DNA from 2 places in the Kitasatospora sp. NPDC048239 genome. Region 1 is predicted to be linked to the other one. Evidence: riboswitches for the same ligand, from Rfam matches in the RefSeq annotation. Region 1 holds a riboswitch; the other holds the start of a gene.
The links. Region 1 has a riboswitch for ZMP and ZTP ahead of ACGFZP_RS01195 (phosphoribosylaminoimidazolecarboxamide formyltransferase). Riboswitches for the same ligand answer to the same signal wherever they lie in the genome.

Region 1 (14,205 bases):
CCGCCGCCGAGCCGGGACTCATGCAGCGCACCGGGATCGGCGACTGCATCCTGATGGCCCGGGCACTGGTGGACGAGGCGCTCGGCCGGGGCATGGACGCCCGCGTCGCGTCCGGGCTCATCGTCGCCGTCCCGTTCTCCTCCGCCCACACCTGGGCGGAGTTCCAGGTGGCCGGCGAGTGGCTGCCGGTCGACCCGCTGCTGCCCAAGGCGCTCTCCGCCTGGGGGGTGCCGGGCGCCGCCGACTGGCCGCCGACGCTGTCCCCGGTCGGCCTGTTCCACCGGCTCGGCGGGCAGCCCCGTCAGCTGGTCACCCACGGCGGGGAGCCCTGCGGGTTCTCGCTGCGCACCAGGGAGGAAGCCGCTTGAGGCAGCTTCACGAGGTGCTCGCCCGGCAGGCCGCGGCGACGCCCGCGGCCCCCGCCGTGGAGGCCGCCGACGGCGGGTACAGCTACCGCGAACTGCTGCTGGCCGCCGAATCCGTGGCGGACCTGCTGGCCCGGAACGGCGTGGCGCAGGGCGACCGCGTCCTGCTGCACGGCGCCAACTCCCGCGCCCTCGCGGCCGCCGTCTACGGCTGCTCCCGGGCCGGCGCCGTGTTCGTACCGCTGCACCCGGGCATCCGGCCGGCCCAGCTGGCGCACATCGCCCAGGACTGCACCCCCGTGCTCGCCCTGGTCGATCCGGAGCTGTCAGCGGCCCACCGCGGCTCCGGGGTGCCCGTCCTCGCACTGGGCACGCCGGCGGCGCCGCCCGGAGCGGCCGCCCGGTCCGGCCCGCCGGAGCCCCGGTACGACCCGGACCGCCCGGCCGCGCTGATCTACACCTCGGGGAGCACCGGTGCGCCCAAGGCCGTGGTGTCCCCGCACGCCCCGATGCTGTTCGCCGCGCGGGCGATCGCCGAACGGCTCGGCTACCGCGGCGACGACACCGTGTTCTGCGCACTGCCGTTCTCGTTCGACTACGGGCTCTACCAGTTGCTGCTGTCGACCCTGGCGGGCGCCCGGCTGGTGCTCCCGCCGCCCTCGGACACCGGGCCGCGCCTGCTGAAGGCGCTCACCGCCTGCGGCGCCACCGTCCTGCCGCTGGTGCCCAGCATGGCCGCCGCCCTGGTGCAGCTGGTCGGCCGGGCGGGGCTGCCGCCGGACCGGGTGCGCCTGGTGACCAGCACCGGCGCCGCCTTCACCGAACCGCTGGCCGACGCCCTGCGGCGGGCCCTGCCCGACGCCGGGCTCGCCCTGATGTACGGCCTGACCGAGTGCAAGCGGGTCTCGATCCTGACGCCCGGCGAGCTCGACCTGCGGCCGGGTTCGGTCGGCCGTCCGCTCACCGGGACGGGCTGCCTGGTGGTGGACGCCGGGGGCCGTGCGGCGGCGCCCGGCGAGGAGGGGGAGATCGTGGTCCGCGGACCGCACCTGATGGCCGGCTACTGGCGCGCGCCGGAGCTGACGGCCGCCCGGTTCCACACCGGGCCGGACGGCACGGCCGAGCTGCACACCGGCGACTTCGGCTGGATGGACGCGGACGGCTACCTCTACGTGAAGGGCCGCACCGACGACATCTACAAGCAGAACGGGTTCCGGGTCGGCGCGATCGAGGTCGAGCGGTCCGCGCTGGCCGTCCCCGGCGTCGCCCAGGCGGCCGTCCTCCCCCCGTCGGACACCAGGCCGGCCTGTCTGTTCCTGGTGACCGACCGCACCCTGGCGGAGTTCGTCCACGGCCTGGGCGACCACCTGGAGCAGTACAAGGTGCCGCCGCTGATCCGCATCGTGGCCGGGCTGCCGCTCACCGCGCACGGAAAGGTCGACCGCGGGCGGCTGGCCGCCCTGCTGGACGGCGGCCCGTGACCGGGCGCCGGCCGCCACCCGGTCCGTCCCGACGTGCCAACTTTCCTTGATCGATGAGCCGTTGCCCCCGGTCGCGGCTGAGGATATGGTCCTTCCCGGCCGCGACTGGCGAACAGTGGAGCACCACAGGGGAGCGGCCCCCACACGGAGCCGACGTCGATCGCCTGGGCGTCTTCCCCAGTTGTCCCGTCATCTGAGGAGACCCACGTGGACATGCGCTACGGCATCAACCCCCAGCAGGCGGCGGCGCGGGCCGTCCCGGTGAACCCCGACCGCCTGCCGCTGCGGGTCCTGCAGGGCTCGCCCTCGTACATCAACCTGCTGGACGCCCTCAACTCCTGGCAGCTGGTACGCGAGGCCGCCGGCACCCTCGACCGGCCGGCCGCCGCCTCCTTCAAGCACGTCTCCCCGGCCGGCGCCGCGCTGGCGGGCGGGATCGACGAGGCGACCGCCCGGCTGTACGGCGTGGACGCCGACTCGGTGGGCGAGCTCACCAGCGCCTACCTCCGGGCCAGGGACGCCGACCCCAAGTCCTCCTACGGCGACTTCGTGGCCGTCTCCCACGAGGTGGACGTCGAACTGGCCGAACTGCTCGCCAGGGTCGTCTCGGACGGCATCGTCGCCCCCGGCTACGCCCCGGGCGCGACGGAGATCCTGGCGAAGAAGAAGAACGGCCGCTTCCTGGTGATGGAGGCGGACCCGGCCTTCGAACCCCCGGAGCAGGAGAACCGCGACGTCTTCGGCCTGCGCCTCACCCAGGACCGCGACACGACCGCGCTCACCCCCGACCTGCTGGCGGACGTCCACGTCGGCACCCTGCCCGAGGAGGCCAGGACCGACCTGCTGCTCGGCCTCGCGGTGCTGCGCTACACCCAGTCCAACTCGGTCTGCTACGTGCGGGACGGCATGGCCCTGGGCATCGGGGCGGGCCAGCAGTCGCGGGTGGACTGCACCCGTCTCGCGGGCGCCAAGGTGGACACCTGGTGGCTGCGCCGGCACCCGCTCGTGCAGGGCCTCGCGTTCCGGCCCGAGGTCCGCCGCCAGGACCGGGTGAACTGGCAGATCCGCTTCATCGAGGGCGATCTGACGGCGGACGAGCGCGCGCGCTTCCACGAGGCGGTCGAGACGGAGCCCGGTGGGCTCGGCGCGGCCGAGCGGGCCGACTGGCTCGCCCGGCTGAGCGGCGTGTCCTTCGTCTCGGACGGCTCGCTGCCGTTCCGCGACAACGTCGACCACGCCCGCCGGCACGGGGTCACCAGCATCGCCGAGCCCGGCGGGTCCATCCGGTCCGGCGAGGTCGAGGACGCCTGCCGGGAGCACGGCATCGCCCTGGCCAGGACCGGCCTGCGGCTGTTCCACCACTGATCCGACCGGCCACGCCACCGGGGCGCCGCGCACTTCCGCGCGGCGCCCCGGTGGCGTTTCGGGACGGGACCGACCGGCCTCCCCGAAGCCTGACGCCGATGGCAAACCCCCTGGTTCCAGCGCGAGTTGGCGCGTCGGTGGACGCCCACCGGCCTGTACTTGAACAGCCGATCCGATTACCTTGATCAAATGGGCGGTGGCCGTTGCCCCACGAGGCCGGCCACCCCCTCGCGGCCCGCCCAGGGCCTGCACCCGACGCGCCGCGTCCGGGCCGCCCCACCGGACGGCGGGACATCCCCGCCCCCCGGTGACGCCACACCGTGACCCGCCCGCCGGTTCCCACCGGTCGGCCGATCGCGCCCATCCGCCTGCCCGCGCAGTCGCCCATCCCCGGAGAGACCCGTGACCGCCACCGCCCCCACCGACCCCGCCGCGCCGGCCGTACCGGCCGCCTGGCAGCAGCAGGACAACGCCCTGGTTCGGGTCTTCGAACCGTCGACCTTCCCCGAACTCCTCGCCACGGTAAGCCGTGTGGAGCAGGTTGCGGAGGCCGCCAACCACCACCCCGACATCGAGATCCGCTGGCGCCCGCCGGTCCGCACCCCGCAGGACGACCCCGCCGTGAAGCTGCCGGCCGTGCTCTCGCTCACCTTCCGCTGCAACACCCACACCCTCGGCGCGGTCACCGCGGCGGACGCGGCCCTGGCCGCGTCCATCGAGACCGCCCTGACCCCCGCCGGCTGAGCCCCGCCGACCGAGCCCGAGAGGAGAACGCACCGTGTCCGCAGGAACCACCACCACCGTCGGCCCCCTGGACATCCACTGGGGGAGCCGCACGTACATCCTGGCCATCATCAACGCCACCCCCGACTCCTTCAGCGGCGACGGCGTCTACGCCACCCCGGCCGCCGAGGCCCAGGCGATCAGGATCGCGGCCAGGGCGCTGGCCGACGGCGCCGACGTGGTCGACATCGGCGGCGTGCCCACCTTCCCCGGAGCCGCCCCGGTGCCGTGGGAGGAGGAGCGCGCCCGGGTCGCCCCGATCGTGCGGGCCGTCAGCGCCGAGGTCCCGGTCGCCGTCTCCGTCGACACCTGCCAGGCCAGGGTCGCCGAGGCCGCCCTCGACGCCGGCGCCCACATGATCAACAGCTGCTGGGGGCTGCGCACCACCGACGGCGGCTGGAACGCCGACCTCGCCAAGGTGGTGGCCGAGCGGGAGGTCCCGCTCGTCCTGACCCACAACCGCAGGTCGGTCGCCGTCACCGGGCCCAACGGCGGCTACTGGCTGGACGCCGGCTACCGGGACGTGCTCGCCGAGGTGATGGCCGACCTGCGCGAGCAGCTCGCCTACGCCCAGGAACAGGGCATCGCCGCCGACCGGCTGATCGCCGACTTCGGCCTCGGCATGGGCAAGGCACCCGCGCAGAACCTCGTGCTCTTCCGGAACCTCGCCGCCATGCGCGAACTCGGCGCCCCGGCCCTGCTGTCGCACTCGCGGAAGAACTTCATCGGCGAGGTCGTCGGCGGCACCCCGGCCGAGCGCGACGGCGCCACCGTCGCCACCACCGGCCTCGGCATCGCCGCCGGGGTCGACATGCTGCGCATCCACAACGTGCCGCTGAACAAGCAGGCCGCCCTCATGTGCGACCGGCTGCTGCGCGCGCAGCCCACCCCCGCGGGCTGAGCACCCGCCACGTCCGGGCCGCCAGGCCCCCTGCCCCGAGAGGAACCCATGCCTGTCGCTGGAACAGCCGAACCGACGGTCATCCCGGCCGTCCCCGAGCAGCACATCCACGTCGCCCGGGGCGGCGCCGCCCCCGACCTGGCAGCGGCGGAGGAGGCCGCCGGGCACTTCCTCGCCGCCCTCGGCGTGCCGACCGACTCGGAGAGCCTGCGCAACACCCCGCGCCGGATGGCGAAGGCGTACGCGGAGCTGTTCTCCCCCCGCCCGTTCGACCTCACCACGTTCCCCAACGACGAGGGCTACGACGAACTGGTCCTGGCCCGGCGCATCCCGCTGCGCTCGGTCTGCGAGCACCACCTGCTGCCGTTCGTCGGCGTCGCCCACGTCGGCTACCTGCCGAAGGACCGGATCCTCGGCCTCTCCAAACTGGCCCGAGTGGTGGAGCACTTCGCGTGCCGCCCGCAGGTCCAGGAGCGGCTCACCAAGCAGATCGCCGACTGGCTCGACACCCGCCTCGCCCCCAAGGGCGTGGGCGTGGTCATCGAGGCGGAGCACACCTGCATGACCCTGCGCGGCGTCCGCGCCGGCGGCACCGACACGGTGACCTCGACCCTGCTCGGCACCCTGCGCGACGACGCGCGGTCGCGCCAGGAGTTCCTGGCACTGACGCAGCACTGACGCAGCACTGACTCAGCACCGCCGCAGCACCGACCATCCGCCGACCGGCCGCAAGCCGCCGCGTCCGGCCCACCACGAGGGGTCCTCACCATGACCACCGCACTGGACTACACGAGCATGTTCCGGCTGGACGGCCGCCGGGCCGTCGTCCTCGGCGCCGGCAGCGGCATCGGCCGGGAGGCCGCCCGGGCGCTGGCCGCCCAGGGGGCGGAGGTGATCTGCGCCGACCTCGACCCGGCCTCGGCCGAGCAGACCGCGAAGGAGGCCGGACCGGCGGCCAGCCCGCTGGAGTTGGACGTCCTGGACCGGTCGGCGCTGACCCGCGCGGCGGAGCGGCTCGGCGACGTCGACGTGCTGGTGCTCACCGCCGGCACGCACGTCCGCAAGCGCCTGCTCGACTACTCCGCCGAGGAGTTCGACCGGGTCGTCACGCTCAACCTCCGGGGGGCCTTCGACGTCATCCGGGCCTTCGGCGGCCCGATGGCGGCCCGGGGAAGCGGCAGCATCATCGGGTTCTCCTCGATGCGCGCGGTGGCCCTCGAACCCGGCCAGGGCGTCTACTCGGCGAGCAAGGCCGGGGTGACCCAGCTGCTGCGGGCCGCGGCGACCGAGTTCGGGCCGAGCGGTGTGCGGGTCAACGCGATCGCCCCCGGAATCGTGGAGACGCCGCTCACCGCGCAGATCATGGCCGAGCCCGACTGGTACCGGGCGTACGCCGAGAAGAGCGTGCTCAACCGCTGGGCCCGCCCGGAGGAACTCGCCGGCGCCGTGGTCTACCTCGCCTCGGACGCGTCGACCTTCGTCACCGGCGCGGTGCTCGCGGTCGACGGCGGGTGGACCGCCGCCGACGGGCGCTTCGAACCGCCGTCCAAGTGACCGGACCGAGGTCCGGCCGTACCGAGCTCCAGGAGAACCCATGGACGTCGTCCCGGGCGCGAACAGCGCCGAACCCGAGGTCGAGGCACTGGCCGGCCTGGTGCCCCTGCTGCGCCGGCACGCCGCCGAGACCGAGCGGCACCGCCGCCTCGTCCCCGCCGTGGTGGACGCCCTCACCACGGCGGGGCTGTTCGGCCTGGCCGTCCCCGAGCGCCACGGCGGGCGGCAGGCCGGCCTCCCCACCCAGGTGCGGGCGCTCGCCGAGCTGGGCCGGGGGTGCGCCTCCACGTCCTGGACGGCGTCCATCTACCTCACCGGCGGCTGGTTGACCGGCCTGTTCCCCGACCGGGTGGCGGCGGAGGTGTTCGCCGTCCCGGCCGCCCGGATCTCGGTCAGCCTCAGCCCCACCGGCGTCCTGGCGGACGGACCGGGCGGACCCCGGCTGACCGGCCGCTGGGGGTTCAACACCGGTGTGCCGGACGCCCACTGGGACATCCTGGGGGCACTTCGGCAGGCCCCCGACGGCAGCCGCGAACACGTCCTGGTGCTGGTGCCCACCGCCGATCTGTCGGTCCACGACGACTGGTACGCCTCCGGCCTGCAGGGCACCGGGAGCAACACCGTCGAGTGCGCGGACCTGGCCGTGCCGGCCGAGCGGGTGCTGCCCTTCCCGGTCGGTGCGACGCTGCCCGGCGGCGACCCGCAGGCCGCCCCCGCCGCACCCCGGTACGAGGTCTTCCCGCTGTTCTCGACCCTCAACGTCGGCACGCCGCTCGGCATCGCCCGGGCGGCGGCCGAGTTCCTGGTCGAGCGGGCCCCCGGCCGGCAGATCACCTTCAGCCCGTACCCGGACCAGAGCCTCGCCCCGCTGACCCACCGCCAGCTCGGCGAGGTCGGCCTCAAGCTGCGGCTGGCCGGGCTGCTGGCCGACGACCTGGCGGAGCGCACCGAGCGCCTGGGCGCCGCGCACACCGCGCACGCGCTCGCCGAGCGCGCCGCTGCCCGGTCGTCCGCCGCGTACGTCGCCAAGCTCTGCCACGAGGCCGTCGAGATCGTCTGCTCGGCGAGCGGCGCCTCCTCCATCCGGTCCGAGGTACCGGTGCAGCGGATGCGGCGCGACATCCAGGCACTGTGCCTGCACGCGGCGCTCAACCCGGACACCGCGCTGGAGCTCCAGGGCCGGATCGCCCTCGGCCTGGACCCGCAGAGCAACTTCCTCTGACGCCGCTTCCTCTGACGCCGCGCGCCCGACCTTCATCCACCCCGCTCAGGAGGCGGCTTTGACCATCCCGACACCCGCCGCGTCCCCGGACGCCGTCGCCCGGTACCACGAGAACGGCTGGTACCCGGCCGGGTTCGCCCTCGACCGCGACTCGGTGGCCGCCGTCCGCGGCCGGATCACCGAACTCGGCGGCCACCGCCGCCCCGAGGTCGTGCACGAGAAGCAGGGCGGGAGCACCCGGGCCGTCCACGGCTGCCACACCTGGGACGAGCTGTGCGCCGCGCTGGTCCGGCTGCCGGAGCTGGTCGGCCTGGCCGAGTCGCTGCTCGGCGGACCGGTCTACGTCTACCAGTTCAAGGTCAACTTCAAGCAGCCGTACGAGGGCGCCGCATGGCCGTGGCACCAGGACTACGCGTTCTGGCGCGAGGAGGACGGCATGCCCCGGCCCGACGCGGTGAACATCGCCATCGCGCTGGACGACGCGCACGAGGGCAACGGGCCGCTGACCGTGATCCCCCGGTCCCACCGGCTCGGCCTGCTGGACCTGCCCGCGCCGACCGCCCGCTCCGGCGACTGGCGCGACCACGTGTCCGCCGACCTCGCGTACACCGTCTCCCCCGACCTGGCCGCCCGGCTCGGTGCCGAGCACGGCACCGAGCTGCTGGTCGGCCCGGCCGGCACGGTGCACGCCTTCCACCCGAGCATCGTCCACTCCTCGACCGACAACCTCTCGCCCGACCGCAGGGCGCTCCTGCTCATCACCTACAACGCGGTGGCCAACGCCCCGGCCGCGCCGACCAGGCCGGAGTTCCTGGTGGCGCGCGACACCGCCCCCGTGGTGCCCGCGGCCGACGCCCGGCTCACCCTGCGCCGGGCCGGGTGACGGCATGACCGCACCGACGGCGCGCCCGTCCGCGCCCACCCGCGTCGACCTGCTGCGGCGCAGCGCGGCGCAGCGGCCCGACCACGTGGTGCTGGCGACGGTGGACGGCCCCGCACTGACCTACGCCGAGTGGGACGCCCGGTCGGACGCGCTCGCCCGCCACCTGTCCGACCACGGCGCCGCCCCGGGCGGCCGGATCGCGCTGGTCTTCCCCGAGGACCAGTGGGTGTCGTTCGCCTGCTGGCACGCGGCGGCGCTCAAGGCCGGCGCCACGGTGCTGCCGGTGTCGGCCCGCTTCACGGCGGCCGAGATCGCCGGGCTGCTCGCCGCCGTCCGGCCCTCGCACGTGGTCTGCGCCGAGCGGCCCGACGCCCTCACCGTGGACGCGGTCTGGCTGGACAGCGCCACCGTCCCGGCCGCGGACGGGCCCGCGCCGCCGCGGGTGCCGGTGGCCGAGGTGTCCGAACTCGTCTGCACCTCGGGCACCACCGGGCGCCCGAAGATCATCGCGTGCTCGGAGGCCAACCTCCTCGCCCCGCTCGCCGTCGACCAGGCGTCCGGTCTGGTCGTCCCCACCGGGCCCGAGCGCTCGCTGCACTCCACGGTGATCGGCACCGCCGGCGGCCAGCGCATCCTGAACGGCGCCTACATCGGCGGCGGGAGCAGTTACATCGCGCTGCCGGACCCGGCCCCGCGCCGCCTGCTGGAGGCCGTCGACCGGTACCGCCCCGACCGGATCGGGCTGGTGCCCGCCTCGGCGGCCGCCCTCGTGGAGGCCGACACCGGCGGCTACCGCCTCGACAGCGTGCGCGTGGTGACCGTCTCCACCGCGGCCGCCACCGCCACCCTGCTGACCGCCGTCCAGCGGCTCTTCCCGCTCGCCGGGGTCGTCCGGATGTACGGGGCCACCGAGATCCTCCCGGCCGGCGCGGCGATGCTGTTCGACCCCGCGCTGCCCGAGGCCGTGGGCGCCCCGGTCGGCCGGACCCTGGTCTCGATCCGCGACGAGGACTTCGCCGAACTGCCGCCGGGCGCCACCGGCCTGGTCTGGCTGCGGTACGCCGGGGCTCCGGCGCGCCGGCTGTGGGTGTCCCCCGAGGACGTCCGGGACCTCGACCGGGAGGGCTGGCTGTGGGCCGGGGACCTCGGGTCCGTGGACGCCGCCGGACTGCTGCGGATCGACGGCCGGGCCGACGACGTGCTGAACGTCGCCGGCATGCGGGTCTCACCGGGCGAGATCGAGGCCGTGCTGGCCGAGCACCCGGCCGTCGTGGACCTCGCCGTCCACGGCGAGCCGGACGGCGCGGCCGGTGACCGGGTCGCCGCCGTGGTGGTCGCCCGCCGGCCGGTGGAGGCCGCCGAGCTGCGCCGGTTCGCCGCGCAGCGGCTGGCCCGGCACAAGGTCCCCTCGGTGGTGCGGTTCGTCCCGGCCCTGCCGCGCGGGGCCACCGGCAAGGTGCGGCGGCACCTGCTGGCCGCGTCGGCCGCCGTGCCGACCGGACCCGCCCCGGTGCCGACCGTGCCCGCCGCCGGGGCGGCCGAGCCCGGCCCGGCGGCCTTCCTGCGCGCGGTCTGGGCCGAGCACACCACCGACGACCCGGGCGTGGACGCCGGCTTCTTCGACCTCGGCGGCACCTCGGTCGGCGCCATGCTGATGCTGACCCGGATCGAGGAGGAGTTCGCGGTCGAGCTGCCCGCCGAGGCCCTCTACACCCACCCCACCCTGGCCGGGTTCACCCGGTTGGTGGCAGAACTCACCGAGGGCGCGGTACCGCTCCCCCCGGCGACAGGAGAAGAGCCGTGCTGAACCCCGACGCGGGCGACGCGGTAAGCCCCCAGGACCTCTACGACGCCGTCCTGGCCTCCTCGCGGCCCCGCCACTGGGACGAGGAGTTCGACCTGGAGCGGGTCCGCCGGCTGATGGCGGTCCTGGGCGACCCCCACCGCGGGCTCCCGGTGGTCCACGTCGGCGGCACCGCCGGCAAGGGGTCCACGGCCCGCATGATCGCCGAGATGCTCCAGGCCGGCGGGTACCGGGTCGGCCTCTCCACCAAGCCGCACCTGCGGAGCCTGACCGAGCGCTTCCTCGTCGACGGCCGGGCGATCGGCGCGGGCGAGCTGATGGACCGCGCCCGGGCGCTCGGGCGCCTGGTCGACGGCATCGGGCCCACCTGGTTCGAGTCGGTCTCCGCCCTCGCCCTGCGCTACTTCGCCGACGCCGAGGTCGACGTGGCGGTGGTCGAGGTGGGCATGGGCGGCACCACCGACGCGACCAACGTGGTCGAACCGCTGGTCAGCGTGGTGACCAACGTGGGTGACGACCACGTCGACATGCTGGGCGGCAGCCTGCTCACGGTCGCCGGGCACAAGGCCGGCATCATCAAGCCCGGTGCCGTCGCCGTGAGCGGGGTGACCCGGCCCGAGCTGGCCGAGGTGATCAGGGCGCGGGCCGCCGAGACGGGGTCGCCGCTGCTGGAACTCGGGCGGGACTTCACCGCGGAGATCGAGTCCGTCGACACCGAGGGCACCGGCTGGCGGCTCTCCGGCGCGGGCGGTGACCGGTCCGGTCTGCGGCTGCGCGCCCGCGGCCGCCACCAGGTCTCCAACGCGGCCCTCGCGGTGACCGCGGTCGAGGCCCTGGGCTCCCGGGGCCTGCCGGTCGCCGAGGCGCACTGGCGCAAGGCCCTGGCCGAGGTGACCGTCCCCGGGCGGCTGGAGACCGTCCGGCGCGCACCGGAGGTCGTCCTGGACGGCGCCCACTGCCCGCCGAAGCTGGAGGCCCTGGCCCAGGCGCTCGGCGAGGTGTACGCGGGCCGCCGCAGGATCGGGGTGCTCGCCCTGGCCCCCGGGCGGGACGGCGAGCGCTCCCTGGGGCTCGTGGCCGACGCCTTCGACGTCGTGGTCGCCACCGGCTACCAGGCCCACACCGAGTTCGGCGCGATCTCCGGGCGCTCCACCGGGGAGATCGCGGACATCCTCGGCCGCCTCCGTCCCGACCTGCCCGTCCACCAGGCCGCCGACCCGTGGGACGCCTACCGGCTGGCCCTCTCGCTCGCCGGCGAGCACGACCTGATCTGTGTGACCGGGTCCTTCAACCTGGTCGGCGCGGTGCGCAACCGGCTGCTGGCGGACTGAGCCGACCCGGACGCCCCGAAGGACCCGGCCGCCCCCTCCGTCCTGGACGGAGGGGGCGGCCGGGTCCTTTGCGGGCGCGGGCGGCCCGGGCACTCGCCGGGTACTGCGGTCAGGGCGCCTCGACGGCCGCCGACACGATCACCCGCTCGACCGCGAGCAGCAGTTCCTCCGTCCGTTCCCTGGGCAGGTAGTGCAGGTCGACCAGGGCGTGGTGGACGTCGACGCCGTCCGACTCCTGCGCCCAGTACCAGAGGGTGACCTCCTGGCGGGGCCGCGGACCGTCCCACACCACCTCGGTGCGCGGGAGGAGATCGGAGATCTCCCGCGCGGCGGCGGCCTGCGTGCGCGCGGGCCGCATGTCGTTGAAGCCGCAGGACAACTCGATCTCCGCCACGCCGCGTTCGGCGCTCACCGCGGCCCGCAGCGCGGACAGCGCGACCGGGTCGCACTGCGCCCTGCGGTAGGCCCGCAGCGCGGCGTGGCCGGTGTCGCGGACCACCTCGGGAAAGCCCCGGTCGCGGGTCCGGACCAGCGTGACGCAGCTGCCGAGGGCGATGCCCACGAGGTCGCGCAGCTCCGGCAACCCGCGGTTCGACGCGATCAGCTTGACCGGCACCTCCGCCCGCCCGGTGACGGTGCCGAGCACCACGTTCAGAGCCGCCATCAGCACGGTGGTGCTGCTGACCCCGAGCCGGTCGGCCAGCGTTCCGGTGGCGAGCGTCAGCGCCGGCGAGACCATGGTGACCTGGCCGAACCGGTCCGGATCGGCGGCGGCCACCGGGGGACCGGCGGGCGGGTCGAAGATGCTGACGGGCGCCGCGCGCAGGACCTGCTCCCAGTGGCCGAGCGCGGCCGCGGAGCGCTGCCGCAGCCGCGGGGTCGCCTCGGCGGCCGCCTGGTCGAAGTGCTGGTGGTGCACCGGGGCCAACCCGGCGGGGGTGGTGCGGCCGTGCAGCAGCGCGTCCAGTTCGTCCGTCAGCAGGACGAGGCCCGAGTAGTCCAGGGTCACGTGGGAGACCACCAGCACCAGGTACCGGGGCCTCCCCTCGTGCTCCAGGACGGCGAGCCGCAGCGGCAGTTCCCCGGTCAGCTCGAACCGCTCGGCCCGGAGGCGGTCGCAGAGCCGGGTGGCGGCCCGCGCCGGATCCGGTGCCGAGGTGCGGTAGACCGGCACCAGGAGCTCCTCGGTGTCGGCGAGCCGCTGGACCGGTCCGCCGTCGGCGTCGACCGGGTACCGGGTGCGCAGGCTCTCGTGCCGGGTCACCACCGCGCCGACGGCCTCGACCAGCTCCGGCAGCCCGCAGCCCGGCGGAACGGCCAGCACCTTGCCCTGGTTGAAGTGGTGGTCGTGCGGCTTCATCCACTCCGTGTCGTTCCACTGCAGGCGCTGGGCCCAGGTGAGGGGCGCGGTGCCCGAGCGCCGGCCGCCGACGGGGATCCGGACCACCCGGGCCCGGGTGACGTCCTCGTTCACGGCTGCGGGGTCGCCAGGCTCGTCATCGCCGCCCAGAGCGCGCCGGGGGTGGCGAAGTTCTCGGGCGTGAGCATCGCGTCCGGGATGGTCGTCTCCAGGGCGTCCTCCAGACCGATCAGCAGCTGCACCGTCGCCAGCGAGTCCAGGCCGAGTGCCGTCAACCGGGCTTCGGGAAGGAGGTGTTGATCGGCCTCCAGCAGGGGGAGGTGCTCCCGGAGTACCTGCTCGAACTGCGGTGTCCATTCGGTGGGCACGGTCTTGCTCCGCTCTGGTCGTGGTGGTCCGACGGCCTGGTGACCGCCGGCCCCGCCTGCCGGCCGTCAGCCGGACGCCGCGCTCCCGAGGAGCCGGACCTCCCGGTCGACCAGACACAGCGTTCCGGTCGCGGTCAGCAGTCGGTCGTTGGAGTAGTTGAGGCTCGCCGACCGCAGGTCGCGCAGGTGGCGCTCCAGCGGGACGGGAGAGTCCGCCCGGTAGCCGAGCCCGAGTCCGGCCAGCTCCACACACCGGTCGGCCGCGCGGTGGCACAGCTCCGCGGCCAGCACCTTCAGGGTGTTGAGGTGGATCTGCACCGAGATCTCGGCGGGGTCCGTGCCCAGGGCGCGGCAGCGCGAGACCTCCTCCTCGCTCTGGCGCAGGTAGGCGCCGACCGTCTCCAGGTCCATCCGGATCCTGGCCAGCCGCTCGGCGACCAGGTCGGACTTCAGGTCCAGGGAGGACGGACGCCTCGGCGAGCGCAGCACCGTGATGAGCTCGGCCAGCGCCTGCCGGGCCGCGCCGAGCCAGCAGGCCGCCCAGCCGATGTGGCCGAGCGGGGCGAAGCCGGAGATCGCCACCTTCGCGAACTCCCCCCTGGCACCGATGATCTGATGCGGCGCCACCACCGCCGACAGCCGCAGCGCGACACTGTGGGTGCCCCGCATGCCCAGCGGGTTCCAGTCGCCGCCGACCTGGATGTCGGCCTGGCCGCGCTCGACGTAGACCAGGGTGACCTGCCGCGGCGAGGCCTCCGGCGCGTCGCGCATCGTGACCAGGAAGCCGT
Region 2 (14,205 bases), on a different contig from region 1:
GCCGCTCGGGTGCGCTCAGGGCCGTGTGCAGCCGCAGCGGGGTGTCCAGGGTCCGGGCGACGGTGCGGCGCGGGTTGAGCGAGGCGTACGGGTCCTGGAACACCAGCTGGATCTCCCGGCTGAGCCGCCTGCGCAGCGCCCGGTCGGGGCGGGTGGCGTCCACGCCGTCGTACCGCAGCCGCCCGGCGGTGGGGGTCTGCAGCCCGGCCAGCACCCGGGAGGTGGTGGACTTGCCGGAGCCGGACTCGCCGACCAGGCCGAGCGTCTCGCCGGGCGCGATCCGCAGGCTGACGTCCTCCACCGCCCGGACGGGCGCGCCGCGCCGGCCGGGGAAGTGCACCGAGAGCCCCTCCGCCTCGACCAGCCAGCGCTGCGGCGGGGCCGTCGGGCGTTCGGCGAAGGAGAACGAGGGGGACGGCTCGTCAACCGTCGGCAGCGGGGTGCCCGGCACCGTCTCCAGGGTCAGCGCGGCGCCCACCAGGGCCCGGGTGTAGGGCTGTTGCGGCGCCGAGAGCAGCTCGGCGGTCGGCGCCGACTCGACCTGCCCGCCGTCGCGCAGCACCAGCGTGCGGTCCGTGGTGCCCGCGACCACGCCCAGGTCGTGGCTGACCAGCAGGACGGCCGTACCGTGCTCGCGCTGCAACTCCCCGAGCAGGTCGAGGACCTGGCGCTGCACCCGGGCGTCCAGCGCGGTGGTCGGCTCGTCGGCGATCAGCACGTCCGGGTCGTTCATCAGCGCCATCGCGATCATCACCCGCTGGCGCATCCCCCCGGAGAACTGGTGCGGGTAGTCGCGGATCCGGGCGGTCGGGATGCCGACCCGGTCGAGCATCGCGGCCGCCCGCCCGCGGGCCTCGGCCCGGCCCGCGCCCGGGTGGTGCAGCCGGTACATCTCGGCGAGTTGGGCGCCGACGCCGTGGAACGGGCTGAGCGAGGTGAGCGCGTCCTGGAAGACCAGGGCCACCCGGCCGCCGCGCACGCCGCGCAGCACGGACTCGGGCGCGCCGACGAGTTCCCGGCCGCCGAGCCGGATCGAGCCGGTGACGGTGGTGGTCCGCGGGTCGTGCAGGCCGAGCACGGCCAGCCCGGTCGCGGACTTGCCGGAGCCGGACTCGCCGACCAGGCCGAGGACCTCGCCCCGGGCGAGGTCGAAGGAGAGGCCGCGGACGGCGGCGACGGGGGCGCCGCCGCGCGGGTCGGCGAAGGTGACGGACAGGTCGCGGACGCTGAGGACGGGAGCGTCGGAGAGGGGGGCGCCGGGGGCGCTGGGGACGGCAGTCATGGCGGGGGCTCCGAAGCGGGGAGGCGAGGTCAGCTGAGGCGGATGCGCGGGTCGAGCCAGGCGACCGCGAGGTCGGCCAGCGCGACGAACAGCACCACGAAGCAGGCCGCCAGCAGGACGGCGCCGACCACGGCCGGCAGGTCCTGGCCCGCGACCGCCTCGGCCGCGAAGGTGCCGACGCCGTTCAGCCCGAACACCGTCTCGGTGATCACCGCGCCGCCCAGCAGCGCACCGGCCTCCAGGCCGAGCAGCTGCACCAGCGGTCCGGCGGCGCCCCGCGAGGTGTACTTGAGGTGGGCGCGCAGCCGGCCGAGGCCCTTGCCGCGTGCGGTGCGGACGTACTCCTCGTTCATCGTCTCCAGCAGCTGGGAGCGGGAGAGCCGCGCGAACACGGCCGAGTTGACGAAGCCGAGGACCAGCCAGGGCAGCAGCATCCCGCCCGCCCAGGCGGCCGGGTCGTCGGCCGGCGGGGTGTACGAGGGCAGCGGAAGCAGGCCGGTCGAGTACACCAGCGCCCACTGGGCGACGTACCCGAGGAAGTAGATCTGCACGCTCGCGCCGACCAGGGTGAAGCCGGACAGCAGCCGGTCGGTGCGGGTGCCGTGGCGCAGCGCGGAGACGAACCCGGTGCCGAGGCCGAGCACGAGCAGGACGGCCAGGGCGCCCGCGGTGAGCGAGAAGGTGACCGGCAGGTGGTCGACCAGCGCCTCGGTGACCGGCTGGTGCAGCCGGTAGGAGTAGCCGAGGCAGGGCGCGCCGCAGTGGATGACCGAGCCGTCGACGTCGCTGATGTCCCGGCCGGCGACCACCCCGGTGAGGTAGTCGGTGTACTGGGCGAGCAGCGGCTGGTCCAGGCCCATGCTCTGGCGGACCGCCGCGACCTGGCCGGAGTCGCAGCGCGGGCCGCAGGCGGCGCGGGCCGGGTCGGCGGGGGCGGCGTAGAAGAGGGCGAAGGCGGCGGCGGAGACCGCGACCAGGACGGCGAGGGCCTGGAGGGTCCGCCGCAGGGCGAAGGAGAGCATGGCCGGTCCGGGGTCGTCGGGGCGGGGGAGGAGGCGGGGGAGGCGGTGCTGCGCGGGGGTGGTGGCGGCCCGGGCCGCGTCAACGGCCGGGGCCACCAAGGGGATCGGGCCTGGCAGGGCCCGGGTGATCAGGGCGATCAGGACTTCAGGTACACCCAGCCCAGGCCGACCGTCCCGTAGATCGGGTGGATGAACGCCCCGCCGAGGTTGCTCCCGTGCAGCTGGTTGATGTTCGGGTAGGCGAACGGCAGCACCGGCAGGTCCTTCATCACGGTCTGCTCCAGCGCGTACAGCTCCTTGGCCTTCTGCCGGGGCTCGCCGATCTGGTTGATCCGGTCGATCTCCTTGTCCACCTCGGCGTTGTGGTACCGGGCGGAGTTGAGGTCGCTGTTGGCGCGGCCGTCGAAGGAGAACGGGATCAGCGTGGAGGGCGTCGGCCAGTCCACCGAACTGGTCTCCTCGAACAGGTCGTACGGGGAGTCGGGGCGGTGCGCCTCGTCCAGCAGGGCCTTCGGGTCGACCGGCTTGGGCACGATGGTGATGCCGGCCTTGGCGAAGCCCTCCACCAGCACCTGGGCGACCCGCTGCCCGTTGGGGGTGTTGGCGTACGCGTAGGTGAGGCCGGCCGGCGCCTGCCCGGCCTTGGCCAGGGCCTGCCTGGCGGCCTCCGGGTCGCCCTCCGGCTTGGCCGGGTACAGGTCGTACTTCTGCCAGTCGACCAGCGCGGGCGAGCTCAGCGTGGTGGCCAGCTCGCCGACCCGGCTGCCGCCCTGGACCTGCCGGGCCTGCTGGCGCGGGTAGGCGAGGTGCAGGGCCCGGCGGACCTCGACGTCCGGCACCCGCTCGTTGTTGACCACGAGCTGGGTGACGAAGGCGCCCTGCCGACCGGAGGCCACCAGCTCCCTGGCCTTCGGGTCGGTGTCGACGGTCTGGTACAGCTCGGGGGAGAGCACGGTGGAGACGGTGGTGGCATCGGCGCCGCCGTCGCGGCCGGAGAGGATCTCCTGGTTGATGTTGAGCGCCTCCTTGCCGAAGCTGAAGACGAACCTCTCCGGGTACTGGGTGCGGATCGGGTCGGTCTCCGGCTTCCAGTGCGGGTTGCGCTCCAGCACCATCCGGGTGTTCTGGACGTGCTCGGCGATCCGGTAGGGACCGCTGGAGAACGGCAGCCGGTCGTAGTCCGTCCCGGTGTCCTTGTCCTTGCGCACCGGCGAGGAGGAGGACTGCGCCGCCATGTACGGCACGTCGGCCTGCGGCTGCGGGAAGTGGAAGACGAGGGTGCGGTCGTCCGGGGTCTCGATCGCGGCGAGGTCGCCGTCCTGCGGGCCGGCGTACTTCTTGCGGGCGTCCTCGTAGCTGGCCTCGCCGGTCAGCCACTGCGGCCAGTACGGCGGGCCGACCTCGTAGCCCTTGCCGAAGCTGCGCTCGATGCCGTACCGGACCTGCTGGGAGGTGATCGGCTGGCCGTCCTCCCAGGCCACGCCCTCCTTGAGCCGGTACGTCCAGGTGCGGCCGCCGTCGGCGGACTGCCCGGTGTCGGTGGCGAGGTCGCCGACCAGCCTGGCCGTGCCGTCCACCACCTGGTACTGGGTCAGCTGCCGGCCCCAGAGCAGCGAGGTGTTGTACGCGGCGCCGGCGTACACCTTCTGCGGGTCGAGGTGGCGGAAGTCGGTGGCGTTGTAGACGTTGACCGTGCCGCCCGCGCGGGCCCCCGGCACGGCGGGGGCGGGGCCGGCGCTCTCCTTCTCGGTGCCGAGCGCGGCGGTCAGCGGGGAGGTGCCCTTGGCGGCGGTGCTCCCGCCGGTGCTGGAGCCCGCGCCGGCCGAGCAGGAGGTCGCCAGCAGCGCGGTGGCGAGGACGGCAAGGGACGGTTTGATCCAGCGCATGGCGAATCTCTCCTTGCCCCGGGATCCGGGGCGGCTAGGTGAAATGGGGAGCCGGGCGAAAAAGAAGGAGGAGGGGAGGGCCGTCAGCGGCCGGCCCGCGGATCGAGCGCATCGCGCACCGCGTCCCCGAGCAGGTTGAAGGCGAGCACGAACAGCAGCAGCGCCACACCGGGGAAGAACATGTACGTCGGGTCGGCCTGGAAGACCTCGGACCCGCGGGCGATCATCCGGCCCCAGTCCGGGACCGGCTCGTTGATGCCGACCCCGAGGAACGAGAGCACCGCCTCGGTGGCGACGAACGTCGGCACCGCCATCGTGGCGTGCACCAGCAGCTGCGCCCGGACGTTCGGCAGCAGTTCACGGAAGACGATATGGAATCCGCTCGCCCCCTGGGCCCGGGCGGACTGCACGAAATCCCTTTCCCTAAGCGACCGCACGGAGGCGCGCAGGGAAAGCGCGAGCGGAATCCAGCCGAACGCGGAGAACACCAGGATCAGGATCAGGAACTGCATCCACTCCGGTTCCGCGGCGCCCGGATCGACCAGCCGGGACTGGATGACCGGACTGAGTGAGAGCAGCAGCAGAAGCGTCGGAAAAGCCAGCAGCACATTCGAGAGGAAACCGAAGAGCCGGTCCGTGATCCCGCCGAGGTAGCCCACCGCGACCCCGGCCAGCACACCGAGCGCGGTGGTGACGGCCGCCGCGGCGAAGGCGATCAGCAGCGAGGTGCGCATGCCGTGGAGCAGCTGGGTGAACACGTCGCGGCCGAGCCCCGGCTCCAGGCCGAACCAGAAGTCCCCGGAGATCCCGCCGTTCGGCAGGACCGGCAGTCCACCATCGCTGAGCAGGCCGGGAGTGTTCTGGCCGTAGTGCTCGACCGGGTTGCGCCCGTACAGCGCGGCGATCAGCGGGGCGGCCAGGGCGAGCAGCAGGAAGAGCAGGACGACGGTGAGGGCGGCGGTGCCGGTCCGGGTGCGGAGGATCCGGCGCAGCAGGCCCTGCGGGGCCGGTGCGGCGGCCGGCGCCTGGGCGGCCGGCTCTGCGACTGTCTCGACCACTGCCATGAGAGGCGTACTCCCCGAATTCTCCGCCGCCCCGTGGGTGAGGGTGCGCTGGTGTGCATTTCCGGACGGGTGCCGGGGGTTTCCCGGCGGCCCGTCGAACGCCATCAGATCGGATGCGCCGGGCGTTTCGCAAATCATTCCGACCCGAACTCTCCGGCAATGTTGCGGGGATTATGACGGCTTCATTCCGCCGCAATACTGCCGTCGCAATAGAACGGACATTCAGTGGCAAAGGGTGCGCCTGGGCGGGCCCTGTCCCGTATGTTGAGATCTCCACCACAGCGCGCCGGGCGTTGGTACGATCCCGGTGAGCCGCGACTGGCGCGCAGGGATGGAATCAACCATCGGGAAGCGGCTCCGTGAATCCTCACGTCAGTTGCCGTGCGCCTGGGCCGTCCGCATCCCGATGAGGAGACAGCCTTGGCCATCCCCGGCACCCCCGACGCCGCACGGCAGCCGCACACCGCCGCGAGCGCCACCGCCAACACCGCCTTCCGCAGCGCCCTCGACGTCGTCCGCGAGGTCGAACCCCGCATCGCCGCCGCCATCGGCCAGGAGATCGAGGACCAGCGCTCCTCGCTCAAGCTGATCGCCAGCGAGAACTACGCCTCCCCCGCCGTCCTGCTCGCCATGGGCAACTGGCTCAGCGACAAGTACGCCGAGGGCACCGTCGGCCGCCGCTTCTACGCCGGCTGCCGCAACGTCGACACCGTCGAGTCCCTCGCCGCCGAGCACGCCCGCGCCCTGTTCGGCGCCGACCACGCCTACGTCCAGCCGCACTCCGGCATCGACGCCAACCTCACCGCCTTCTGGGCCGTGCTCTCCCAGCGCGTGGAGAGCCCCGCCCTCAAGCGCGCCGAGGTCCGCAACGTCAACGACCTCACCGAGGAGGACTGGGCCGAGCTGCGCCGCGAGCTCGGCAACCAGCGGATGCTCGGCATGTCCCTGGACACCGGCGGCCACCTCACCCACGGCTTCCGCCCCAACATCTCCGGCAAGATGTTCGACCAGCGCAGCTACGGCACCGACCCGGCCACCGGCCTGATCGACTACGACGCCCTGCGCGCCACCGCCCGGGAGTTCCGTCCGCTGATCCTGGTGGCCGGCTACTCGGCCTACCCGCGCCGGGTCAACTTCCGCCTCATGCGCGAGATCGCCGACGAGGTCGGCGCGACCCTGATGGTCGACATGGCGCACTTCGCCGGCCTGGTCGCGGGCAAGGTCCTCACCGGCGACCACGACCCCGTCCCGCACGCCCACATCGTCACCACCACCACCCACAAGTCGCTGCGCGGCCCGCGCGGCGGCATGGTCCTCTGCACCTCGGAGCTGGCCGAGCACGTGGACCGGGGCTGCCCGCTCGTCCTCGGCGGCCCGCTCTCGCACGTGATGGCCGCCAAGGCCGTCGCCTTCGCCGAGGCCCGCCGCCCGGAGTTCCAGGACTACGCCCGCCGGGTCGTCGACAACGCGCAGGCGCTCGCCGAGGGGCTGCTGCGCCGCGGCGGCCGCCTGGTGACCGGCGGCACCGACAACCACCTGGTGCTCGCCGACGTCTCCGGCTACGGCCTGACGGGCCGTCAGGCCGAGTCCGCCCTCCTGGACTCGGGCATCGTCACCAACCGCAACTCCGTCCCGCAGGACCCGAACGGCGCCTGGTACACCTCCGGCGTCCGGATCGGCACGCCCGCGCTGACCACCCGGGGCCTGGGCGTCGCGGAGATGGACGAGATCGCCGGCCTGATCGACACCGTGCTGCGCGGCACCACCCCGGCGGCCGGCCCCGGCGGTGCGCCCTCCAAGGCCCAGTACGCGCTGGACGAGGCGCTGCGCGACGGCGTCGCCAAGCGGGCCGCGGACCTGCTCGCGGGCTTCCCGCTCTACCCGGGCGTCGACCTGGTCTGACGGTGGGACCACGTGCGGCCGGACGGCCGCACGGTCGGGTACGCGGGGGTGTGGGCCGGTCGGCCCGCACCCCCGTTGTGCTCGGCGCCGCGGCGCCCTGGGCCGCGGGGCCCCGTGAGCGGGGGAGATCATTCCGGCGGATGGTGACAAACCGGGCGCTAGGCGGCAGGATGGAGAACTGCGTTCGCGTTGCCGTGTTCACCGTCCGGTCGTGAAGTGACGGTCCACGAAACTCTCTCGCCGAAAACCGCCGCACAGCCGATCGCAGAGCTGTAGATTGCAGCGAACTCGGGCGCGTGGGACTACTGTTGCCGTTGGGTTGAAGTGGCGTGGACTCCCTCAGAACGGCAGGCCACCCGGACCGCGGACGAGGTGTTCCCGCCGCCGGAAAGAGTCGTCGAAGAGAGTCCGAGACCGTTCCCGCAGGTCCTCCGTACCGCGTAAGGAGCATCCCAGTGACCGACACCGCGTTGACCGGTGAGCAGCCACGGCTTGTCGAGCCCGCCGTGCTGGACGATGTACCCGGTTGGTTCTGGGACCACGACCGCCATCTCTTCGAATGGTTCCTGAGCCGGCAGGAGAAGGCCGAGCTCACCGGCGACCTGCTGGAGATGGGCGCCTACCTGGGCCGCAGCGCCATCGTGATCGGCGAGCACCTGCAGGACGGCGAGACCTTCACGGTCTGCGACCTCTTCGACTCGGACGCGCCGGACGACGAGAACGCCGCCGAGATGGACATGTCCTACCGCAAGACGCTCACCCGGTCCGCGTTCGAGTCCAACTACCTCTCCTTCCACGAGCGGCTGCCGGAGATCATCCAGGCGCCGACCTCGACCCTGGCCGGCGGCCGGGTGGCGGCCGGCTCGTTCCGCTTCATCCACATCGACGCCTCGCACCTGTACGAGCACGTGGTGGGCGACCTCCAGGTCGCCCGGGTGGCACTGGACCCGCAGGGCGTGGTGGTCCTGGACGACTACCGCTCCGCGCACACGCCCGGGGTCGCCGCCGCGACCTGGGAGGCGGTCTTCAACCACGGCCTCAAGCCGATCGTGCTGACCGAGTGCAAGTTCTACGGCACCTGGGGGGACCCGGACCAGGCCCAGCTGGACCTGCTGCACGGGGTCGACCTGGCCGAGGGCTGTCAGCTCAGCGTGGAGACCCTGAACGGGCGGCGCGTCCTGCGGATCACCGGCACCTCGGAGGGCATCGAGCCGTTCCGCGCCTCCCGCCACTACGACCGGCTGAGCGCCGAGGCCGCCCGTCGTGAGGCGGTCGAGGCCCGCCGCGAGGTCGAGCGGGCCCAGGAGCAGGCCGCCGTGGACCTCGCGGAGCGCCGCGCCCGGGCCGCCGAGCGCCGCCGCCCGACCAACGTCGCCAAGCGCGTCGCCGGGGACCTGCTGCCGCCGGTGGTCACCTCCGCGATCCGCCGCGCCCGCCGGGGCTGAACCCGGCCGGACACACCGCATGCGCCGACCGGGCGGGCCCGGTCGGCGCATGCGTGAATGCCCCGCACCCGGGCCGCATCAGACCCGTGCGGCCTCCGGCTCGCCGGCCGGCCGCTGCGCGTCGTCGCCCGCCGCACCCGCACCCGCAACCTCCGCCGGGGCGGTGAGCTCCTGGCGCACCTGCGCCAGCGAGGGGTTCTGCCAGGCGCTGCGCACCCCCCACCGGTAGAACGCCAACGCGATGACGGCGACGGTCAGCAGGTCCCAGCCCGGCGCCAGGTAGCCGCGCCCGCCGAACTCCGTGCCGCCGGCCCAGGACACGCCGGCCATGACGAACAGGTAGGCGATCACCCAGACGCCGGCCAGCAGGTGCGGCTTGAGCTCCGCCCACGGCCTGCGCAGCTCGTACCAGGCCCAGATCGGCAGACCGGCGGCCATCAGCAGGATGACCTTGCCGGTCAGCGGCCAGCGCGCCCAGTAGAGCACCAGCGAGCCGAACACCATCGCGACCGGGGCGATCACCGGCATCGCCCGCAGCTTCACCGGGCGCGGCAGGTCCGGCGCGAGCCGGCGCAGCGCCATCACGGCGACCGGGCCGGTGATGTAGGAGATGACGGTCGCGACCGAGACGATCTCGGCGAGCGAGCCCCAGCCGCGGAAGACCGCCAGGAACAGGAAGGCGATCAGCAGGTTGAGCAGCAGGGCCGGCCGCGGGATGCCGGTCTTGCGGTCCACCCGGCCGAAGACCGCCGGCAGGTGCCCGTTCTCCTGCACCCCGTGGATCATGCGCGAGGTGGTGGCGGCGTAGATCATGCCGGTGCCGCTGGGGGAGACGAAGGCGTCCGCGTAGAGCAGCAGGGCGAGCCAGTTGAGGCCCCAGGCGATGGACAGGTCGGCCAGCGGCGAGGTGTACCCGAGGCCGCTCCACCCGTTGGCCAGGTCGGCCGTCGGCACCGCGCCCAGGAACGCGACCTGCAGCGCGACGTAGATCACCAGGGCGATCAGGATCGACCCGATCACGGCCTTGGGCAGCGACCTGCCGGGGTTGCGGGCCTCTCCGGCCAGGTTGAGCGGGGACTGGAACCCGTTGAACGCCCAGACGATGCCGGAGACGGCCACCGCCGTGAACACCGCGCTCCAGCCGTTCGGCGCGAAGCCGCCGTGGTCCTGGAAGTGGGCGGTGTCGAAGTGCGCCAGCAGCAGGCTGCCGGCGGTCAGCGCGGGTACGACCACCTTGAACACGGTGATCGCGGTGTTGGTCTTCGCGAACAGCGTGATCGCGAACCAGTTCAGCAGGAAGTACCCGACCAGCAGCACACTGGCCAGCGCCACCCCCGTGATCGTCAGCTCCTCGCCGTCGAACAGCCCCTGCGCCCACCCGAAGTGCCAGGAGCTCATGTACTGCACCGAGGCGGTGGCCTCACCCGGGATCACCGAGACGATGGCGATCCAGTTCGCCCAGGCGGCCAGGTACCCCGCCAGCGACCCGTGCGAGTACTGCCCGTACCGCACCATCCCGCCGGCCTTGGGGAACATCGACCCCAGCTCGCTGTAGGTCAGGGCGATGGTCAGTGCCACCACGGCGCCGATCACCCACGCGACGATCGACGCCGGCCCGGCCAGCCGGGCGGCCCGCTCGGCCCCGAAGAGCCAGCCCGACCCGATGATCGAGCCCAGACCGACAGCGGTGAGGCTGATGGTTCCGAGCGAGCGGCGGTAGTTCTGGTGGGATGCCGTCGTCGACTCAGGCGCGCTCAACTATCAGTCCTCCATCTGGGTAAATTCCGGGCAAACGGGAAACACCCTATGAGGAAGAAACGGGCGAAAGCCTCAGATCGAGCTCAGACCACACCGATCGTTGCTGTCTCGTGTCCGGATATCGGACAACTGTGGACAGGGAAAACAGAAATTCCCCGTGGGCTCCAAGAGCCTCACGGGGAATTCCTTTGGTGTCCGAGGGGGGACTTGAACCCCCACGCCCGATAAAGGGCACTAGCACCTCAAGCTAGCGCGTCTGCCATTCCGCCACCCGGACAGGGTGTGTGCTTCGGGGGTTTCTCTCGGCGCCCCCTTGGCGACAGAGAGAACATTACCAGGGTTCTGGAGTGCTTCTCACCTGCGTTTCTTGGCGGTGGGGAGGCGGTGGGAGCGCCGCCCGACCGCCGGGGGGATCCGGGCCCGACGGGGCCGTGGAGGGAAGGAAGAGGAAGGAAGCGGTCGGGTTGGGCGCGGGGAGCGGTCAGGATCCGACAGGAGTGGTCCGACACGGGCAAGTTGTCGACGCTGCCGCGGCGCCGGGGGTCGCTCTCCTAGCCTCTGTGGACCAAGGGCGCCATGAGCGGAACGCCTGATTCCCGGGGTCGCGGACGAAGGGCGGCTGGACGTGGAGCAGATCAGCGGGGCGGCGAAGGCCGAGCCGAGACGGGGGGCGGCCGGACCGGCCGAGGGGGTGTGGCGGTTCCGGGTGCCGGCCGTGGCGGCCTCGGTGCCGCGGACCAGGCACGCGGTGCGGGACCGGCTGCTGGCCCAGGGGATGGCCGGGGTGCGCTACCAGGAGCTGGTGGACGACCTGCTGCTGATCGTCTCGGAGCTGGTGAGCAACGCGGTGACCCATGCGGCGGAGCTGTCCCCCGAGGTGACCACGGAGCTGCTGGTGCAGCGCGGCTGGGTACGGGTGTCGGTCGAGGACGGCGACCCGTACCGGCCCAAGGCGCTGGAGAGCGACACCGGACGGACCGGCGGACGCGGACTGCTGCTGGTGAAGAGCGTGACCCTGCAGGCCGGCGGGGTCTGCGACGTGGAGCGGACCGGGGAGGGCGGCAAGGTGATCTGGGCCTCGCTGCCCGTCCCCCCGGCGACGGACGCCTAGGGCCCGTCCTCAAACCCGCGTCCGCGGGCCTTCTGCTACCAGTCGTGGCCGGCGATCTCGCGGATCCCCGGCAGGGCCGCCTCGAAGACGGTCTGGAACCAGACCGAGAACGGCCGCTCCGCCTGCAGCTCGCGCAGCTCCTGCGCGCTGACGAAGGCGTAGTCGTCGACCTCGTCCGGTTCGGGCACCACCGGGGCGGTGACCAGGCCGACGAACAGGTGGTTCCACTCCCGCTCGATCAGGCCGGAGGCCTCGTCGGGGAGGTCGTAGCGCACCGTCCCGGCCTCGCAGAGCAGCGCCGGGGCGACGCCCAGCTCCTCGGCGGTGCGCCGGGCGGCCGCCACGAAGGGGCGCTCGTCCGGGTACGGGTGGCCGCAGCAGGTGTTCGACCAGACACCGGGGGAGTGGTACTTGCCGAGCGCGCGGCGCTGGAGCAGCAGCCGGCCCTGCCGGTCGAAGAGGAACACCGAGAACGCCCGGTGCAGCCGGCCGGGCTGCTGGTGGGCCCAGTGCTTCTCGGCGGTGCCGATGGTCGCACCCTCGTCGTCGACCAGCTCCAGCAGGATCTCGGTGGAGACGGAGCCCGGACCCGAGCCGACGGCGGAGTCGGCGGCGGCCGCAGCGGCCGGGAGGTCGGTCTCCACGTCGAGACCGGTGTCGATCTCCGCGCTGAAGTGCGTCGGGTTGGTCGGCGGACTCTGGGGCATGAGGCCTCTTTCGGGGGCGGTCGGAGCACCGGTGGCGTCGGGCTCCAGTCTGCCGTATGGGTGGCGGTGCGTACGGGTCCGACGCACAACGGGGCGGATCATGGCGCTTCAGGGCCGATTCCGGCCATGGGAATAGCAGGAGAGTTCGGTACGCGTTCGGAGTCCGTTCGGTCAGGGGCCGGAAAGCGGCCCGACGCCGGCCGAACGACCACCCCGGCGACACCCCTCCTCCACGGCGATCACGGCGACCCACACCACTCCGCGCCGCTCCACACCGCTTCGCCCCGCCGCGCGACCCCCCGGCCCCCAGCCCCCGCGCACAGCCCCCCGGCCGCGTTCCGGCTGGTCGCCACGGTCGCCTACCATCACATACGACACGGTGCCCGCATCTGCGGCGGGACCGGCGCGCCACCCGAAGGGCTCGACCCCGTGGACGCCGGGCACACCAGCGCACAGCACGACGGATCAGGAGACACCGCATGATCGGCCTCGTTCTGGCAGCCGGCGCCGGCCGCCGGCTGCGCCCGTACACCGACACCCTTCCCAAGGCGCTGGTGCCGGTCGACGGGGAGCGGACCATCCTGGACCTCACGCTCGCCAACTTCGCCGAGGTCGGCCTGCGCGACGCGGCGATCGTGGTCGGCTACCGCAAGGAGGCCGTGTACGACCGCAAGGCGGCCCTGGAGCGGAAGTACGGCGTCAAGCTCACCCTCGTCGAGAACGACAAGGCCGAGGAGTGGAACAACGCCTACTCCCTCTGGTGCGCCCGCGAGCTCTTCGCCGAGGGCCTGCTGCTGGCCAACGGCGACACCGTCCACCCCGCCTCCGTCCAGACCACCATGCTGGAGGGCAACCGCCGCCTCGTCGAGGCCGGCGAGACCCCCGGCATCCTGCTCGCCCTCGACACGGTGAAGAAGCTCGCCGACGAGGAGATGAAGGTCGTCGTCGACCCGGCCACCGGCATGCGGCGGATCACCAAGCTGATGGACCCGGCCGAGGCCACCGGCGAGTACATCGGCCTCACCGTGATCAACCCCTCCGCGGCCGCCGACCTCACCGACGCCCTGCGCGCCACCTACGAGCGCGACCCGCAGCTCTACTACGAGGACGGCTACCAGGAGATGGTCGACCGCGGCCTGCGGATCGCCGTGCAGCCGATCGGCGAGGTCTCCTGGGTCGAGGTCGACAACCACGACGACCTGGCGAAGGCGCGGGAGATCGCGTGCCAGTACTGACCCGGCTGGTTCCGTCGCCGGTCTTCGTCGAGATCCGCGCCGGGGCGCTGGACGCGCTGGCCGGCATCCTCGCCGACCAGCGGCTGTCCGCCTCCGGCCGGATCGCGGTGGCGATCAGCAACGGCTCGGGCACGGTGCTGCGCGAGCGCCTGGAGCCGGCCCTGCCCGGCGCCGACTGGTACAACGTCCAGGACGGCAGCCTGGACAGCGCGGTGCGGCTGGCCGACGAGATGCGCGGCGGCCACTACGACGCCATCGTGGGCCTCGGCGGCGGCAAGATCATCGACGCCGCCAAGTACGCCGCCGCCCGGGTCGGCCTGCCGCTGGTCGCGGTCGCCACCAACCTCGCCCACGACGGCATCTGCTCCCCGGTCTCCACCCTGGACAACGACGCCGGACGGGGCTCCTACGGCGTGCCCGGCCCGATCGGGATCGTCGTCGACCTCGACGTCATCCGCCAGGCCCCGCCCCGCTTCGTCGCGGCCGGCATCGGCGACGTCGTCTCCAACATCTCGGCCTGCGCGGACTGGGAACTCTCCCACGCCGAGACCGGCGAGCCGGTGGACGGACTGGCCGTCGCGATGGCCCGCTCGGCGGGCGAGAACCTGCTGCGACACCCAGGAAACCTTCAGGATCAGGACCTCCTCACGGCCCTCGCGGAAGCCCTGGTACTGTCCGGCATCGCGATGAACATCGCGGGCAGCACCCGGCCCTCGTCGGGCGCCTGCCACGAGATCTCGCATGCCCTGGACGTGCTGTATCCCAAGCGGTCCGCCCAGCACGGCGAACAGGT

Region 2: linked by a shared signal. The riboswitch ahead of ACGFZP_RS11700 (glycine hydroxymethyltransferase) and the one ahead of ACGFZP_RS01195 (phosphoribosylaminoimidazolecarboxamide formyltransferase) in region 1 are both predicted to bind ZMP and ZTP.

The regions. Positions count from the first base shown of each region.
Region 1 is NZ_JBICZP010000001.1:261,232-275,436, reverse strand. Features, by position in the region: gene ACGFZP_RS01205 (transglutaminase domain-containing protein) at 1-368, shown strand, start outside; gene ACGFZP_RS01200 (class I adenylate-forming enzyme family protein) at 365-1,846, shown strand; ZMP/ZTP riboswitch at 1,938-2,023, shown strand; gene ACGFZP_RS01195 (phosphoribosylaminoimidazolecarboxamide formyltransferase) at 2,006-3,211, shown strand; gene ACGFZP_RS01190 (4a-hydroxytetrahydrobiopterin dehydratase) at 3,614-3,955, shown strand; gene folP (dihydropteroate synthase) at 3,990-4,895, shown strand; gene folE (GTP cyclohydrolase I FolE) at 4,944-5,573, shown strand; gene ACGFZP_RS01175 (SDR family NAD(P)-dependent oxidoreductase) at 5,664-6,449, shown strand; gene ACGFZP_RS01170 (acyl-CoA dehydrogenase family protein) at 6,490-7,671, shown strand; gene ACGFZP_RS01165 (phytanoyl-CoA dioxygenase family protein) at 7,730-8,554, shown strand; gene ACGFZP_RS01160 (AMP-binding protein) at 8,559-10,361, shown strand; gene ACGFZP_RS01155 (bifunctional folylpolyglutamate synthase/dihydrofolate synthase) at 10,355-11,689, shown strand; gene ACGFZP_RS01150 (condensation domain-containing protein) at 11,799-13,163, opposite strand; gene ACGFZP_RS01145 (phosphopantetheine-binding protein) at 13,160-13,417, opposite strand; gene ACGFZP_RS01140 (acyl-CoA dehydrogenase family protein) at 13,484-14,205, opposite strand, start outside.
Region 2 is NZ_JBICZP010000004.1:74,464-88,668, reverse strand. Features, by position in the region: gene ACGFZP_RS11720 (dipeptide ABC transporter ATP-binding protein) at 1-1,282, opposite strand, end outside; gene ACGFZP_RS11715 (ABC transporter permease) at 1,312-2,400, opposite strand; gene ACGFZP_RS11710 (ABC transporter substrate-binding protein) at 2,442-4,190, opposite strand; gene ACGFZP_RS11705 (ABC transporter permease) at 4,274-5,254, opposite strand; ZMP/ZTP riboswitch at 5,559-5,654, shown strand; gene ACGFZP_RS11700 (glycine hydroxymethyltransferase) at 5,681-7,156, shown strand; gene ACGFZP_RS11695 (class I SAM-dependent methyltransferase) at 7,612-8,601, shown strand; gene ACGFZP_RS11690 (APC family permease) at 8,680-10,359, opposite strand; tRNA gene ACGFZP_RS11685 (tRNA-Leu) at 10,549-10,636, opposite strand; gene ACGFZP_RS11680 (ATP-binding protein) at 10,985-11,470, shown strand; gene idi (isopentenyl-diphosphate Delta-isomerase) at 11,506-12,177, opposite strand; gene ACGFZP_RS11670 (sugar phosphate nucleotidyltransferase) at 12,657-13,412, shown strand; gene ACGFZP_RS11665 (iron-containing alcohol dehydrogenase family protein) at 13,400-14,205, shown strand, end outside.